4 regions of the Streptomyces sp. NBC_00663 genome follow, and region 2 is predicted to be linked to each of the others. Evidence: riboswitches for the same ligand, from Rfam matches in the RefSeq annotation. Region 2 holds a riboswitch; each other region holds the start of a gene.
What was found. A riboswitch is a leader RNA that binds a small molecule or an ion and turns the genes downstream of it on or off. The one in region 2 is predicted to bind cyclic di-AMP.

Region 1: another riboswitch for cyclic di-AMP. It lies ahead of OG866_RS18125 (transglycosylase SLT domain-containing protein); the one in region 2 lies ahead of OG866_RS25935 (transglycosylase family protein).
Region 3: another riboswitch for cyclic di-AMP. It lies ahead of OG866_RS11150 (M23 family metallopeptidase); the one in region 2 lies ahead of OG866_RS25935 (transglycosylase family protein).
Region 4: another riboswitch for cyclic di-AMP. It lies ahead of OG866_RS17055 (C40 family peptidase); the one in region 2 lies ahead of OG866_RS25935 (transglycosylase family protein).

Annotation. Positions count from the first base shown of each region.
Region 1 is NZ_CP109027.1:3,997,970-4,002,175, reverse strand. Features, by position in the region: gene OG866_RS18135 (glycoside hydrolase family 53 protein) at 1-838, opposite strand, end outside; gene OG866_RS18130 (HAD family hydrolase) at 1,311-2,123, shown strand; gene OG866_RS18125 (transglycosylase SLT domain-containing protein) at 2,120-2,566, opposite strand; cyclic di-AMP (ydaO/yuaA leader) riboswitch at 2,570-2,751, opposite strand; gene OG866_RS18120 (CocE/NonD family hydrolase) at 2,958-4,206, opposite strand, start outside.
Region 2 is NZ_CP109027.1:5,686,813-5,691,018, forward strand. Features, by position in the region: gene OG866_RS25925 (cytochrome P450 family protein) at 1-1,064, shown strand, start outside; gene OG866_RS25930 (LysM peptidoglycan-binding domain-containing protein) at 1,257-2,237, shown strand; cyclic di-AMP (ydaO/yuaA leader) riboswitch at 2,432-2,599, shown strand; gene OG866_RS25935 (transglycosylase family protein) at 2,603-3,295, shown strand; gene eno (phosphopyruvate hydratase) at 3,613-4,206, shown strand, end outside.
Region 3 is NZ_CP109027.1:2,488,920-2,493,125, reverse strand. Features, by position in the region: gene OG866_RS11160 (M16 family metallopeptidase) at 1-586, shown strand, start outside; gene OG866_RS11155 (M16 family metallopeptidase) at 583-1,971, shown strand; cyclic di-AMP (ydaO/yuaA leader) riboswitch at 2,163-2,325, shown strand; gene OG866_RS11150 (M23 family metallopeptidase) at 2,338-3,102, shown strand; gene OG866_RS11145 (GntR family transcriptional regulator) at 3,311-4,006, shown strand; gene OG866_RS11140 (HPr family phosphocarrier protein) at 4,143-4,206, opposite strand, start outside.
Region 4 is NZ_CP109027.1:3,779,533-3,783,738, forward strand. Features, by position in the region: gene pcrA (DNA helicase PcrA) at 1-2,146, opposite strand, end outside; cyclic di-AMP (ydaO/yuaA leader) riboswitch at 2,387-2,557, shown strand; gene OG866_RS17055 (C40 family peptidase) at 2,566-3,720, shown strand; gene OG866_RS17060 (hypothetical protein) at 3,727-4,206, opposite strand, start outside.

The sequences.
Region 1 (4,206 bases), 1.7 Mb from region 2:
ACGGGTACGCGGTCTCGGCGATGACCACCGGCTTGCCGTAACGGGCGGTGATGTCCGCGAAGTTGGCGGCGGCCGCGTCCAGCCCGCCGTGCCAGAAGGGGTAATACGACTGGGCGATGATGTCGAAGTCGAGCCCGTCGGCGACCGCGTTGTCGAACCACCAGCGAGACGTGCCGTTGTCACCGCCCGCGGCGATGTGCAGCATCGTGCGCACCCGGGGCTGGGTGTCCCGGGCGGCGCTCAGCCCGGCCTTCAGCAGCAGGAGGAGATTGCCCCAACCCCCGCCGTCACTGCCCCAGTTCTTGCCCTCGGGCCACAGCATGCCGCCGTTGATCTCATTGCCGACCTGGACGAACGCGGCCGGGGTGCCCTGGCGCCGCAGCGCGCCCAGTACATCGGCCGTGTGGTCGTACACCGCACGGGACAGGCCCGTCACGTCCAGGCCCGCCCACGCCGCCGGCTTGGTCTGGTGCGCCGGGTCGGCCCAGGTGTCCGAGTAGTGGAAGTCGACCCAGATGCCGATGCCGGCCCGCCTCAGCCGGCGGGCGAGGGGGAGGATGTGCGCCTTGGTGTTGTAGCCGTCGACCGGGTCGACCCACACCTTCAGCCGGGCGTGGCTGATCCCCGAGCGGGCGAGCAGCCGGACCGGGTCCTCGCGGTGGCCGTCGGCGGTGCGGTACACGGCGCCGTGGTCCTCGTTCTTGGGCAGCGAGGAGATGTCCATGGCCCGGATCTCCAGGCGGCGCCCGCCTGTTGATGCCGCAGCCGGCACCGCGCCCAGCACGGGGACGGCCAGCGCGGCGGCTCCCGCAGCGGTGAGCACACTGCGTCTACGCATGTCAGAGTCCTTTCACAGCACAAGAACAGAGGTGTCAGCGCGGCTCGCGGAACACCTCGACCGCACCTGCCGGTACGGCGGCCCGGCCGCCGTCGGGTCCGGCGGGTCGCCACCACCCCGAGCGTCGTGCGGCATGGGTGGGCCCCCGGGGATCGGCAAGAGAATGCCCCGGTGTCTGTGAGCGTGCACATATTTCGGAGTGGGGCGACACCCGCGAGCAACAAGTAGGTAACCCGACACACTCTCCATTGACAAGGGGTGAAACGCTTCTGTTCTGTGCACGCTCACAGAGTCATGCCGACCGCGCCCCGGACTCGCCGGAACCGCGGCCGGCCCTTCGAGGACCCAACTCCCATGTCGTGCTGCGGGATTCGACGTGAGCGCCAACCGGAGCGGACGTCAACGGATGTGAAAGGTGCGGCCGTCCGGTTCGCGTCGAGTCGGCGGGGGATTCCATCCGTATTCTCTGATCATGGCCGCACCCACCGCATATTCACTCGTCGCCACTGACCTGGACGGAACCCTGCTCCGGGGCGACGACACGCTCTCCGACCGCTCGCTCGCCGCTCTCGCGCGCGTGGCGGCGGCCGGGGCCCGGCATCTGGTGGTGACCGGCCGGCCGGCCCCGAGAGTGCGGCCGCTCCTCGACGACCTCGGCAGCACCGGGCTCGCGGTGTGCGGGCAGGGTGCGCAGGTCTACGACGCGGGCGCGGACCGTCTGCTGTGGTCGGTCACCCTGGACCGGGAGTTGGCCGAGACCGCGCTCGGCAAGATCGAAGCAGAGGTCGGCCAGGTCTACGCGGCCGTCGACCAGGACGGTGTGGACGGCCTCACGCTCATCGAGCCCGGGTATCTGATGCCGCACCCGACCCTGCCCGCCGTGCGGGTGGGCCGCCGCGACGACCTGTGGTGCGAGCCGATCAGCAAGGTGCTGCTGCGCCACCCCGCCCTGTCCGACGACGAGTTGGCGGCGACCGCGCGCGGAGTCGTCGGTTCCCTCGCGACGGTGACGATGTCCGGCCCCGGCACCGTCGAACTCCAGCCATGCGGCATCACCAAGGCGACGGGCCTCGCACTGGCCGCCGAGTACCTCGGCCTCGGCCCGCGGGACACCCTCGCCTTCGGCGACATGCCCAACGACATCCCCATGTTCGACTGGGCGGCCCACGGCGTCGCGATGGCCAACGCCCACCCCGAACTCAAGGCCGTGGCAGACGAGGTGACCCTGTCGAACGAGGACGACGGCGTCGCCGTCGTCCTCGAAAGACTCTTCAGCGGCTCTTAGTACGCGCCGTACACGTTGTCGATCGAGCCGTACACCGCGGCCGCGTAGTTGCAGGCCGCGGTGATGTTCGCGACCGGGTCGTAGGAGTTCCACGAGGTGCCGGCCACGTGGTACGCGTTGAAGGTCGGGTCGATCACCTGGAGCAGGCCCTTGGAGGGCGTGCCCGCGATCGCGTTGGAGTCCCAGTTGTTGATGGCGTACGGGTTGCCCGAGGACTCACGGATGACGTTGCGGTAGATGCCGTCGTAGGAGCCGGGGATCCCGTTCTGGGCCATGACCTGGAGCGAGGCGCGGATCCAGCCGTCGAGGCTGTCGGAGTAGCCGAGCGAGGTGGCGGTGACCGTGGTCGTGGTGGCCGCGGACGCGGTGGTCGCGCCGACGACGGGGAAGGCGAGCGCGGCGATGGCGGCACCGGTGACGGCGAGCTTGCGGGACAGACGCATGACGAAGTTCCTCTCCGTCGCCTGCGAGGTGAGCTGTCGGGTTCGGGCGGGAGCTGCCCGGCCATGCCGAAGAAGGCATGACTTCACCCCAAGCCGTACCGGTATGTCCGAAGACGCCCGGTCCGGCGACTTACCTGGGTCCCCCGCTCCTGCCGTGAAGTTCTCTGTGTGAGCGATCTACGGGTGGCGGCAGGATTCGGCGTCCACCCGGGCCGGGAACGTATGCGACTGCACATGTCCGAAACAAGTACCGGATTCACAGATGGCACCTGTTGACCTTGGTGCGTGGATTGTGAGGCCCGGAATTCCGGGGTTTTCGGACAGGGTGAAGTGAGCCAACTCACCGTCAAGCGCAAGAGTGGCAAATCGGGCAATGCGGCCCAACTCGCAGTTAACCGGCCGTTCGTGGAATCCGCTTCTCCCAGGTCCGGTGGAAGACCACCTCGCCACCCTCCGTGCAGATCACCTCGTTGGAGGTCAGGAACACAGCCGACTCACAGGTGATCTCCGAGCGGGTCCGGACGGTCGTGTCCCAGCCCAGCTCCGGCCGGTGCAGCCGGATCGACCAGTCCGAGCGGGCGCGGGCCGACAGGGGGTCGGTCTCGTTGACCGAGTACGTCTCCAACGCGTCCTCGGTGAACTCCAGCCCGTCGGGGTAGACGCGGGTGCCGCCGTAGCGGGGGTCGACCTCGAGTCGCCACTCGCCCGTGGCGACGTCCCGGACGACGAGCCGCTCGGGGCGGGGTTCGTCGAGAGTGGCCGGGTGGTTCACGCCCAGTGGTTCCGACTGCTCGGGCTCCCCGAATGCGATGTCGCCGTCCAACTCCCGCGAACGCACCGGCAGTTCCAGGAAGCTGCCCGCCGGGTCCAGCGTGAACCCGGCCTCCGACTCGGGCTGCGGCCAGATCCAGGGCCAGTACGCGGAGGAGACCGCGAGCCGGATGCGATGGCCCGGCGGGAAGACATGCCCGATGCCGTTCAGGTCGAAGACGACCTCCCCGGTCGCCCCCGGCTCCCACGGCACCGCCCGGTCCCGCCCGTGCCGTGCCGACAGGTTCAGCACGCCCCGGGTGACCAGCGTCGACGCACCGTCCGGCGCCACATCGCACAACCGTGCGATCACCTGCCCGCGCGGCACCTCGCACGTCACCCGCAACCGCACCCGGGGCCGCCCCAGCACCCAGGTCTCCTCGCCCACCGCGAACTCGAAACAGGCCGAGCGGGCGTCCTCCTCCCGCTGGTCGGGCGGCAGGTCGGCGTCGTTCCCGAACGGGAAGAAGCGCCCGGCGTCCACCCCCGTGTGCTGCGGGGAGCGGACGAGGACGGGGGCGCCCTGGAGGCCGTACGAGATGGTCGTGACGTGCGGGGAGGGCCAGGCCGGCTCGCCGACCCAGCGGCCGGGGAGGGTGTCGTACACCGTGGCGGGGCGGTGGGAGTCGCTGACGTAGGCCCGCAGGAGGGGTTCGCGCATGACGCCGGTGTCGACGCCCTTCAGGTGCTGGTCCCACCAGCGCAGGGTCTCCTGGAGAAAGCCGATCGCCGGGCCCGGCGGCAGCCCGCGGTCCGGGTACTGGTGGGACCAGGGGCCGATGAGCCCGCGTACCCGGTCCGGCGGCAGCTGCTCGACGAGCCTCAGCACC
Region 2 (4,206 bases):
CGCACCACGCCGAGCCCGCGCACGCCAAGGGGAAGACCGGCATCCCCGGGGAGCGCAAGGCGGAGTTGATGACGCATCTGCTCAACATCGACCCGCCGGACCACACGAGGCTGCGCCGGCTCGTCAGCAAGGCGTTCACGCCGCGCAGGGTCGCCGAGTTCGCCCCGCGCGTGCAGGAGTTGACCGATCAGCTGATCGACCGGTTCGCCGCTCAGGGTTCCGCCGACCTCATCCACGACTTCGCCTTCCCGCTCCCCATCTACGCCATCTGCGACCTGCTCGGCGTCCCACGCGAGGACCAGGACGACTTCCGGGACTGGGCCGGAATGATGATCCGGCACGGGGGAGGGCCGCGCGGCGGGGTCGCGCGCTCGGTGAAGAAGATGCGCGGGTATCTGCTGGAGCTCATCCACCGCAAGCGCGAGAGCCTCCCCGCCGACCCCGTCCCCGGCGAGGACCTGATCTCCGGCCTTATCCGGGCCTCCGACCACGGCGAGCACCTCACCGAGAACGAGGCCGCGGCGATGGCCTTCATCCTTTTGTTCGCGGGGTTCGAAACCACGGTCAATTTGGTGGGTAATGGTCTGTTTGCTCTGATGACCCACCCCGACCAGCGTGCCCGCCTCCAGGACTCCCTCGCCGCCGGCGAGACCGGCCTCCTGGAGACCGGTGTCGAGGAACTCCTGCGCTACGACGGCCCGGTGGAGCTCGCCACATGGCGCTTCGCCACCCAGCCGCTCACCGTCGGAGGGCAGGACATCGCCCCCGGCGATCCCGTGCTCGTCGTGCTCGCCGCCGCCGACCGGGACCCCGCGCGGTTCGCCGACCCCGACACCCTCGACCTGTCCCGCCGTGACAACCAGCATCTCGGCTATGGCCACGGCATCCACTACTGCCTCGGCGCACCGCTCGCCCGGCTGGAGGGTCAGACCGCGCTCGCCACTCTGCTCACCCGGCTCCCCGACCTCCGACTCGCGGTGGATTCAGCCGATTTGAGATGGCGCGGCGGTCTCATCATGCGTGGGCTGCGGACGTTGCCGGTCGAGTTCACGCCGACCTCGTAGCCGGGTTCGCGCCAACTCGGCCATGAGTGCAGGTCGTTGTAAACGTGACACGCTCTCATGTCTGTGATCTTCACGTGATCTGCGCGGCATTAACTTGTGACAAGTGATCGTCTGCCGATACGTTCACCAACCAGCGTGGCGCCCAGCCTCACTCGCCACGCCGGTCACCGCTGTCTCGCGAAAGGTCCCCGCATGCTCACCGGGAACGGTCGTCACCGTCGCCCCCGCCAGGCTCCGGCACTTCTCGTCGCGGCCGGAGTGACCGGCTCCGCCATCGCGATCCCGCTGCTCGCCGCCACCGCCGCGAGCGCGGCCGACGGAAGCACCTGGGACAAGGTCGCCAAGTGCGAGACCGATGGCTCCTGGAGCCAGAACAACGGTGACGGTACCTACGGCGGGCTCAGCCTCTCCCAGGAGGACTGGGAGAAGTACGGCGGCCTCGACTACGCCCCGACCGCCGACCTGGCCAGCCGCAACCAGCAGATAGCCGTCGCCGAGAAGGTCCTCGCGGACCAGGGTGTCGGCGTCTGGGGCGCCTGTGGGCTGCTCAACGGGCTGAGCAAGGACTCCGGGTCGGCCGATGTCGACACGGGTGTCGGAAGCGGCTCGTCCGGCGCGGACACCTCCGAGTCCGATGCGTCCGGATCAGGGTCGGAATCATCCGGGTTGCCCAACTCCTCGGAGTCCGACTCGTCGGGCGACACCTCCACCGACGCCTCCGGCGATGCGTCCGACGGCGCCTCCGGCGATGCCTCCGCCTCGCCCTCCGCCTCACCGGACAAGTCTTCCAAGTCGGACACTTCCGACTCCGGTCCGGCCGATTCACAGTCGCCGGACAGCTCACCCACAGTTCCGGCCAATGAGGTCGAATCGGACAACTCGTGGCAGGAAGGCGGCTCTTCGAGCCTCGTCGACATCGGCGCTCTCGGTGCCGACGCCGAGGACGGCACGGACGCCGCCGCAGATGCCACCGCGGGCACCGGACGGCATCGTGGCGCGAGCGCCGCCGAGAAGGCGTACGCCGTCCGCGAGGGCGACACGCTCGCCTCCATCGCCGACTCCCTTGGACTCGACGGCGGATGGCGCCGGCTCTACGCCGTGAACAAGAAGGTCATCGGCGCCGACCCGAGCGCCATCATGCCCGGTCAGACCCTCGTAGTCAGGTCTGAATAGGGCGAAAACCGGCGGGAGTTCACGTCATGCTTCGCGCTGAATGTCCGTTTTGGCGAAAGTGTGGGATGAGTCTCAGAAGCCCTGATCGTCTTTGAAATTCCCCGGATTCCGTGGCTACGGTCAACACCGCTCGTCACCGCGAGCCCCGGCTGCCGCAACGCCGAATCCTGCCAGCGGCCGTCCGGGAACAGTCGTCGCGTCAAGCGCCGTAGGCAGGAGCGGGGGACCCAAGGTAAGTGCCGGGCCCAGCAGTTCACGCTGGACCGGCTTGGGGTGAAGCCGCGCATCGGGAGATGCGCGGCCGGGCAACTCAACCGGCCCGAACCCGACAGCTCACCTCGCAGGCGTCGGTGAGGGGATCCACCATGCTGTTTTCCGGCAAGGGCAAGCACCGTCGTCCGTCCAAGGCCACCCGCGTCGCCGCGCTCGCCGGCGTCACCGGTGTCGCCATCGCCGCCCCGCTGATGGCGGCCGGCAACGCCTCCGCCGCCACCGCCTCCGAGTGGGACGCCGTCGCCCAGTGCGAGTCGGGCGGCAACTGGTCCATCAACACCGGCAACGGCTACTACGGCGGTCTCCAGTTCTCCGCCTCGACCTGGGCCGCGTACGGCGGCACGGCGTACGCCTCCACCGCCGACCAGGCCTCCAAGTCGCAGCAGATCGAGATCGCCGAGAAGGTCCTCGCCTCCCAGGGCAAGGGCGCCTGGCCGACCTGTGGTGTGGGCCTGTCCGGCGCCACCTACAGCGGCGGCAGCAGCTCGTCCTCCTCCGGCTCCTCCAGCTCGTCGAGCGACAGCAGCACCAGCACCCGTTCCTCCGAGCAGTCGACGTCCCGTTCCTCGGAGCGCACGACCGCCAAGAAGACCGTCACCACCCCGACCGGCAAGAAGGTCAAGAAGGGCGACGGCGAGTACAAGGTCGTCAAGGGTGACACCCTCAGCTCCATCGCCGAGAAGCACCAGGTGAAGGGCGGCTGGCAGAAGCTGTTCAAGCTGAACAAGGACATCATCACCGACGCCGACTTCATCTACCCGGGCCAGCAGCTGCACCTCAAGTAAGAGGCACGGGCCAGGCCCAGCTGAACCACAGCGCCCTCACATCCGTGGTCCTCATACTGAAGGCCTCGTGAGGGTCCCCCCGTCCCCACGGGCTCCCCGCTCCGGTGCGTGTTCCCCCGTACGCACCGGGGCGGGGTTTTTTCTGCGCCGGTTTCCGCCAGGTTTCCGAAACCGTCTTTGTTCCGTTCGGAAACAATTTACTCTCGGTTCTGTCCACGGGGCGGTCCACGCGGTGGCCGATGGCCCGGAGCCGGTTAGGCTCGGTCTCGCAGAACCCACCGCGGTCCCGGCGGACCGTGTCACATCCCAAGAAGGAGATGCTCGTGCCGTCCATCGACGTCGTCGTAGCCCGGGAAATCCTGGACTCCCGAGGCAACCCCACGGTCGAGGTCGAGGTCGGCCTCGACGACGGCAGCACGGGTCGTGCCGCCGTCCCCTCCGGCGCCTCCACGGGCGCCTTCGAGGCCATCGAGCTTCGCGACGGTGACCCGAACCGCTACATGGGCAAGGGTGTCGAGAAGGCCGTCCTCGCCGTCATCGAGCAGATCGGCCCGGAGCTGGTCGGCTACGACGCCACCGAGCAGCGCCTGATCGACCAGGCCATGTTCGACCTGGACGCCACCGACAACAAGGGCTCCCTCGGCGCCAACGCCATCCTCGGCGTCTCCCTCGCCGTCGCCCACGCCGCCTCCGAGGCCAGCGACCTCCCGCTCTTCCGCTACCTGGGCGGCCCGAACGCGCACCTGCTGCCGGTGCCGATGATGAACATCCTGAACGGTGGCTCGCACGCCGACTCCAACGTGGACATCCAGGAGTTCATGATCGCCCCGATCGGCGCGGAGTCCTTCTCCGAGGCGCTGCGCTGGGGCGCCGAGGTCTACCACACCCTCAAGAAGGTGCTGAAGACCAAG
Region 3 (4,206 bases), 3.2 Mb from region 2:
GCACGACGGCACGCGCGAGGCCGACGCGGCCGACCTGGCCCTCACCGTCCTCGGCGGCGGCGAGTCCTCCCGCCTCTACAACCGGCTCGTCCGCCGCGACCGTACGGCCGTCGCGGCCGGCTTCGGTCTGCTGCGGCTGGCCGGAGCGCCCTCCCTGGGCTGGCTGGACGTGAAGACGTCCGGTGACGTCGAGGTGCCGGTCATCGAGACCGCCATCGACGAGGAGCTCGCCCGGTTCGCCGCGGAGGGCCCCACGGACGAGGAAATGGAGCGCGCCCAGGCCCAGTTGGAGCGCGAGTGGCTGGACCGGCTCGGCACCGTCGCGGGCCGCGCCGACGAACTGTGCCGCTACGCAGTCCTGTTCGGCGACCCGCAGCTCGCCCTCACCGCGGTCAACCGCGTCCTGGAGGTGACCGCGGCGGAGGTCCAGGAGGTCGCCAAGGCCCGCCTGCGCCCCGACAACCGCGCGGTGCTCGTCTACGAACCCGTCTCCGGGGAGACCGCCGAGGACGCGGACCCGCCCGAGGACCCCGAGGCCGAAGCCACCGTCGAAGCCGGTGACAAGAACGAGGAGGCGGCCAAGTGACCGAGCTCGCCACGATGGAGTTCCAGCCCCAGCCCCAGGCGGGCGAGGCCAAGCCCTGGGCGTTCCCGGCCCCCACGCGCGGGACGCTCCACAACGGCCTCACCGTGCTGCGCTGCCACCGCCCCGGCCAGCAGGTCGTCGCCGTCGAGGTCCTTCTCGACGCCCCCCTGGACGCCGAACCGGCGGGCCTGGACGGCGTCGCCACGATCATGGCGCGCGCCTTCTCCGAGGGCACCGACAAGCACTCCGCCGAGGAGTTCGCCGCCGAGCTGGAGCGCTGCGGCGCCACCCTCGACGCGCACGCCGACCACCCCGGCGTCCGCCTGAGCCTCGAAGTCCCGGTCTCCCGGCTGCCCAAGGCGCTCGGGCTGCTCGCCGACGCCCTCAGGGCGCCCGCGTTCGCGGACGACGAGGTCGAGCGCCTGGTCACCAACCGCCTCGACGAGATTCCGCACGAGCTGGCCAACCCCTCGCGCCGGGCCGCCAAGGAGCTCTCCCGGACGCTGTTCCCGGCGGACCTGCGCATGTCCCGCCCCCGCCAGGGCACCGAGGAGACCGTCCAGAACATCGACTCGGCGGCCGTACGCGCCTTCTACGAGAAGCATGTCCGCCCCGCCACCGGCACCGTCGTGGTCGTCGGCGACCTCACGGACGTCGACCTGGACGCGCTGCTCGGCGACACCCTCGGCTCGTGGACCGGCTCCGCGGCCGAGCCGCGCCCGGTACCGGCCATCACCGCCGACGACACCGGCCGGGTCGTCATCGTGGACCGCCCCGGCGCCGTCCAGACGCAGCTGCTGATCGGCCGTATCGGCGCCGACCGGCACGACCGCGTGTGGCCCGCGCAGGTGCTCGGCACCTACTGCCTCGGCGGCACCCTCACCTCCCGCCTGGACCGCGTCCTGCGCGAGGAGAAGGGCTACACCTACGGCGTGCGCGCGTTCGGGCAGGTCCTCAGGTCCGCCCCGGACGGCACCGGTGCCGCGATGCTGGCCATCAGCGGCTCCGTCGACACCCCGAACACCGGCCCCGCCCTCGACGACCTGTGGACGGTGCTGCGCACCCTCGCCGCGGAGGGGCTCACCGACGCCGAGCGTGACGTCGCCGTGCAGAACCTCGTCGGTGTGGCACCGCTCAAGTACGAGACCGCGGCGGCCGTGGCGAGCACGCTGGCGGACCAGGTCGAGCAGTACCTGCCCGACGACTACCAGGCCACGCTGTACCGGCAGCTCGCCGCGACCGGCACGGTCGAGGCCACCGCGGCGGCCGTCAACGCCTTCCCGGTGGACCGTCTGGTGACGATCCTGGTCGGCGACGCGGCGGCCATCAAGGAGCCCGTGGAGGCCCTCGGCATCGGTGAAGTGACCGTGGTGTCGGCCGAGTAGAGCACGCGCGCGTGAAGGGGCCCTGGCGACTGATGCGTCACCAGGGCCCTTTGATGTCCGAATTGAAGGTTGGTTGCCCGTTTGCCCTGTGGGATGCGCTACAAACTTCCTGATCCGTTTGGGGATTGAAAGTGGCCCCCCTTAGCGTCGTCCGGGCTGTTCGTCACGCAGTGCGCCGCATCCGCGGCACCGGACAGTCATCGCCGAGTCCCCGTACGGCGCGAGCCAGGGGAGCCGGGGACCCATGCAGTCCCTGGGGTGAATCGGATGCCCGCGCGTCAGCGAGGGGGTCCGTAGGAGACCTTCCTGCTCCGAACCCGTCAGCTAACCCGGTAGGCGAGAGGGAAGGAAAGGATCAGCCACTACATGGCGTTCACGCGCGCCACCGGGAAGCACCGTGCCCCGAGCCGGATGAAGCGCACCACCGCCCGTGCGGCGGGGATCGCGGCTCTCACCACCACCGGCGTCATCGGCACCCTCGCCGCCCCGGCCCTCGCCGCGGAGCCCGCGGCCGAGCAGACCGGCCTCATCCCGGTCGTCACCATCGGCGACTCGGTCGCCGACCAGATCGACGCCCAGGCCGAGGCCCAGCAGCAGGCCGCCGAGGAGGCCGCTCAGCAGAAGGCCGAGGAGCTGGCGCGCAAGAAGGCCGCCGCCAAGGCCAAGAAGGAGCGCGAGGCCAAGGAGCGCGCCGCCCGCGCCGCCGCCGAGCGCAAGCGCCTCAGCTCCTACGTCGCCCCGATCTCTGGCTCGTACATCTCCACCGGCTACAAGGCCGGCGGCGCCGTCTGGTCCTCCGGCAGCCACACCGGGGTCGACTTCCACGCCGCCAGCGGCACCTCCGTCCACGCGGTCGGCTCCGGCACCGTCGTCGAGGCCGGCTGGGGCGGGTCGTACGGCAACAACATCGTGATCAAGATGAACGACGGCACGTACACCCAGTACGGCCATCTGTCGTCCATCGGTGTCTCGGTCGGCCAGACGGTCACCCCGGGCCAGCAGATCGGCCTGTCCGGCGCGACCGGCAACGTCACCGGCCCGCACCTGCACTTCGAGGCCAGGACGACCGCCGAGTACGGCTCGGACATCGACCCCGTCGCCTACCTGCGCTCGCACGGTGTGAACGTCTGACACGCGGTGTGAACGTCTGACGACGGATCGCAGGATCTCCCGGAACCCCGGCTCACCCGAGCCGGGGTTTCGCCGTTTTCGGTACCCGGCTGTCCAAAAAATATCCATGGATTCCGGTCCGCCATCGGAAATTCCCGCTCTTTGCAATAGAGTCACTGAACACACGTCAATCATCGACGTTTCACGGGGATTAAGACGGAGGTCGGTCATGCGTATTCCGGCGCACTCGGTATGCACCGCGATCAGGGACGACATCGTCTCCGGTGTCCACGAGCGCGGCAGCCGCCTCACCGAGGAACTCCTCGCCCGCCGCTACGGCGTCTCCCGTGTCCCCGTCCGGGAGGCCCTGCGCACGCTGGAGGCCGAGGGCTTCGTGGTGACGCGGCGGCACGCGGGCGCGTGCGTCGCCGAACCGACCGAGCAGGAGGCCGCCGACCTGCTGGAGATGCGGATGCTCCTGGAGCCGCTGGGCGCCTCCCGGGCCGCCCAGCGCCGCACCGAGGCGCACCTCAAGGTCCTGCGCGGCCTGGTCAGGCTGGGGCAGGAGCGGGCCAGGCGGGGCAACAGCGAGGATCTGCGCTCCCTGGGCGGCTGGTTCCACGAGACGCTCGCGCAGGCCTCCGGCAGCCCCGCGCTGACCTCGATGCTGACCCAGCTGCGCCACAAGATCTCCTGGATGTACACGGTGGACGCGCCCGCCAACCCCGCCGAGTCCTGGGCCGAGCACGGCGCGATCGTCGACGCCGTGGCACGCGGCGACGGGGAACGCGCGCGTGCGGTCACCGCGCTGCACACCGAGCGCTCGACCGCCGTGCACCGGCTCCGATTCCGCGCCGCGGGAGATCGGCCCGATCGTGTGAGGAACTCGCAACATCCCGTAAACATGACGAGCCTGCGGCATTAACACGAGGGCCGTATACAAAGAGGAAGTAATTCGCGGGGATTATTTCTGCTGCCCGTCCGAGGGAAATGCAAAGGGCCCGCCCGATAAACTCGGACGAGCCCTTCAGTGGTGCCGTGATTCAGTCGGCCCCGATAAATCAGACGGTCTCGGGAAGCTCCTCGAGCCCCTCGGAGACCAGCTTCGCCAGACGGTCGAGGGCG
Region 4 (4,206 bases), 1.9 Mb from region 2:
GGTTGTACGACGGCTGCCCCCACGCGCTGCGCAGTGAGGAGCGGGTCAGATAGAGCCGTTCCCGCGCGCGCGTGATGCCGACGTACGCCAGGCGCCGCTCCTCCTCCAGTTCCTTGGTCTGGCCGAGGGAGCGCATGTGCGGGAAGACGCCGTCCTCCATACCGGTGAGGAAGACGACCGGGAACTCAAGTCCCTTGGCGGTGTGGAGAGTCATCAGGGTGATGACGCCGGAGCCGTCCTCGTCCTCGTCGGGGATCTGGTCGGAGTCGGCGACGAGCGCGACGCGCTCCAGGAAGGCGGCGAGCCCGGGGGACTCCTCGCCCTCCGCCGTCTCCTGCTCGAACTCCAGGGCCACGGCGGCGAGTTCCTGGAGGTTCTCGATCCGGGTCTCGTCCTGCGGGTCGGTGGAGGCCTGCAACTCGGCGAGATAGCCGGTGCGTTCGAGCACCGCCTCCAGGACGGTCGCCGGTCCCGCGCCGGAGTCGACGATCGTACGGAGCTCCTCCATCAGCACGTTGAACCGCTTCACGGCGTTGGTCGACCGCGCGGCCATGCCGTACGCCTCGTCGACGCGCTTGAGCGCCTGCGGGAAGCTGATCTTCTCCCGCTGCGAGAGGGCGTCGATCATCGCCTCGGCGCGCTCGCCGATGCCGCGCTTGGGGACGTTGAGGATCCGGCGCAGCGGCACCGAGTCCTCGGGGTTGGCGAGGACACGGAGGTAGGCCAGGACGTCCCGGACCTCCTTGCGCTCGTAGAAGCGGACGCCGCCGACGACCTTGTAGGGCAGGCCGACGCGGATGAAGATCTCCTCGAAGACTCGGGACTGGGCGTTGGTGCGGTAGAAGACGGCGACATCGCCGGCCTTCGCATCGCCCGCGTCCGTCAGTCGGTCTATCTCCTCGGCGACGAACTGGGCCTCGTCGTGCTCGGTGTCCGCGACGTACCCGGTGATGCGCGCGCCGGCGCCCGCGTTGGTCCACAGGTTCTTGGGGCGACGGGACTCGTTGCGCTCGATGACCGCGTTGGCGGCGGAGAGGATCGTCTGGGTGGAGCGGTAGTTCTGCTCCAGCAGGATCGTCGTCGCGGTCGGGTAGTCCTCCTCGAACTGGAGGATGTTGCGGATCGTCGCACCCCGGAAGGCGTAGATCGACTGGTCGGCGTCACCGACGACGCAGAGCTCGGCGGGCGGGACGTCGAACTCGTTGGGGGGTACGTCGACCGGGTGCTCGCTCGTCCCGACCAGTTCACGCACCAGTGCGTACTGGGCGTGGTTGGTGTCCTGGTACTCGTCGACCAGGACGTGCCGGAAGCGGCGGCGGTAGTGCTCGGAGACGTCCGGGAAGGCGCGCAGCAGGTTGACCGTCGTCATGATCAGGTCGTCGAAGTCGAGGGCGTTGGCCTCGCGCAGCCGCGACTGGTACATGGCGTAGGCCTGGGCGAGGGTCTTCTCGAAGCCGTCGGTGGCCTGGGCGGCGAAGTCCTCCTCGTCGATCAGCTCGTTCTTGAGGTTGCTGATCTTGGCGCTGAAGGACTTGGGCGGGAAGCGCTTGGGGTCGAGGTCCAGGTCACGGCAGACGAGGGCCATGAGGCGCTTGGAGTCGGCGGCGTCGTAGATCGAGAACGACGAGGTGAAGCCGAGCTTCTTGGATTCCCTCCGCAGGATCCGCACGCACGCGCTGTGGAAGGTCATGACCCACATCGCGTTGGCGCGCGGGCCGACGAGCTGCTCGACACGCTCCTTCATCTCACCGGCGGCCTTGTTGGTGAAGGTGATCGCGAGGATCTGGCCCGGGTGCACGTTGCGCTCGGCCAGCAGGTAGGCGATGCGGTGGGTGAGCACACGCGTCTTGCCGGAGCCGGCGCCGGCCACGATGAGCAGCGGGGTGTCGGAGTGGACGACGGCCGCCCGCTGGTTCTCGTTGAGCCCCTCGATCAGCGCCGCCGCGTCCAGGGCGGGGCGCGGGGCGCCGTCGCGGTAGTACCCGTCCCGGTCCGGGGGCACGTCGAACTTCCCGCCGAACAGATCGTCCGGAACGTGGTCCGGTTCCGGTCCGTGCTCGTCCTCGGGCGGCGGCGGGGGTTCCTCCTCGTGCCCCTGGGGGGCCTGGAGGTTCGCCAGGAAGCTGTCGTCAAAGAGGCCTGTCATCGCTCTCCGAGTCTAGGGCTCCCCACTGACACCCCGCCGCCGCCCCGAGAAGTCGGGCCCTCTCACCCTCCAGGACTGCTCCGTCACGTTCCGTGAGAAACCGAATGATCAGCCCCCTTGCCCACCCAAGGTCACAAAAATGTATCGGGCCTATCGGACATCAACCTTCACAGGGGCCACACCAGTTGGCTACCGTGCCGGGCAGGCCGTACGACCCCCACCGGCGAACGTCGCCGGGCCGCGCGGCCTCCGCTGAGTCCGGTGCGCCGCCATGGCAGCCGGAGCCGGGGACCCACACCGACCTTGGGGTGAATCGGCCCGACTCCCTCCCGGGAGCGGCCGTAGGGCACACCTTCCGAACCACCCGCCCGAACCCGACAGCTAACTCGGTAGGCGGAACATGGAAGGAGTCGCCTCCCTTGGCGTCGCACGCAAAGCCGCGTCCTGCGGGAACGCGCGTAGCAGGCATACGCACCCCCGCGCTCGCAACGGCCGCCCTCACCTCCGTGGCCCTGCTCTCCCAGACGGCCACCGCCGCACCCTCGACCGACGACAAGCCGAGCCTGGAGGAAGTCGAGAAGAAGGTCGACGACCTCTACCGGCAGGCGGAGTCGGCGACCGAGAAGTACAACTCGGCGAAGGAGAAGACCGCCAAGCAGCGCGCGGACGTCGACACCCTCCTCGACGACGTCGCCAAGCGCACCGAGAAGCTCAACGAGGCCCGTGAGGAGCTCGGATCCTTCGCCGCGGCCCAGTACCGCACCGGCGCCTCCGCGCCCGACACCGCGACCTTCCTGCTCGCGGACACCCCGCAGGACTACTTCGACCAGACGCAGCTGATGGGCCGCATGACGGACCGTCAGAAGGGCGCGGTCGACGACTACATCAGCGCGCAGTCCGCGACGATGAAGAAGCGCCAGGAGGCCACCAAGAGCCTTGAGACGCTCACCGAGTCGCAGGGCGACCTGAAGACCGCCAAGGCGACCGTCCAGCGCAAGCTCTCCGCCGCGCGCGAGCTGCTGTCGCAGCTGACCGCCGAGGAGAAGGCGCGGCTCGCGGCGATCGAGAAGAAGAAGCAGGAGGAGGCCGCCCGCAAGGCCGCGGAGCTGGCCGAACAGCAGAAGGCCGCCGAGCAGAAGGCGGCGGAGGAAGCGGCGGCGGCCGAGAAGGCGGGGAGCAGCTCGTCCTCGGAGACCTCCACGGACTCCTCCTACGCCACGAAGGCCGACAAGACGCTCGCCTTCGCCCGCTCCCAGATCGGCAAGCCGTACGTCTGGGGCGCCACCGGCCCCGACTCCTACGACTGCTCCGGCCTCACCCAGGCCGCCTGGAACGCCGCCGGCATCTCCCTCCCCCGCACCACCTACGACCAGGTCAACTTCGGCACCACGGTCCCCCTCGCCAACGCCCAGCCCGGCGACCTCGTCTTCTTCTACGACGATGTCAGCCCCGTCGGCATCTACATCGGCAACGGCATGATGATCCACGCGCCGAAGCCGGGGGCGTACGTCCGCGAGGAGTCGATCTACTACGACGGCGAGTCGGCGATCCACAGTGTGGTCCGCCCGGCCTGACGCAGGTCAGTGACCTCCGCGGTTCTCTACGCAGGGCCCCGCCCCGGGCTGGGGCTCGGCGTAGACACCGTGCACCTCGGTGGTCAGCTCGTCCTTCGTCACCCGCCCCGACACGCACGCGAGGCCGGTGTAGACGGCGTAGAACCCGTTCCCGACGAAGACCCCGTGTTCCGGTCCGCAGCCGAGGCGCTGGAGCGCCGCCTCGACGCGCTCGTCCCCGTAGACCCCGTACGCCCCCGCCCCGCCTGCCGCCCGGACCTTCTCCAGCTCCTTGCGGATGAGCCCGGCCGAGGCCAGTCCACTGGCCTCGCGTTCGGCGCTGAGGGACGCCTGCATGCGGTACGCGTGGTTGTCGGCGTAGTTGGGGGGCTGGTCTCCGGCTCCCTCGCCCCGTGAGGCGGTCGCGCTCGGCACGGGTGAGGAGGACGCGGGCGGGGGCGTCTCGGCGGCCTGGGCGCACTTGGGCGGGGGCGGGTAGGAGGGCGT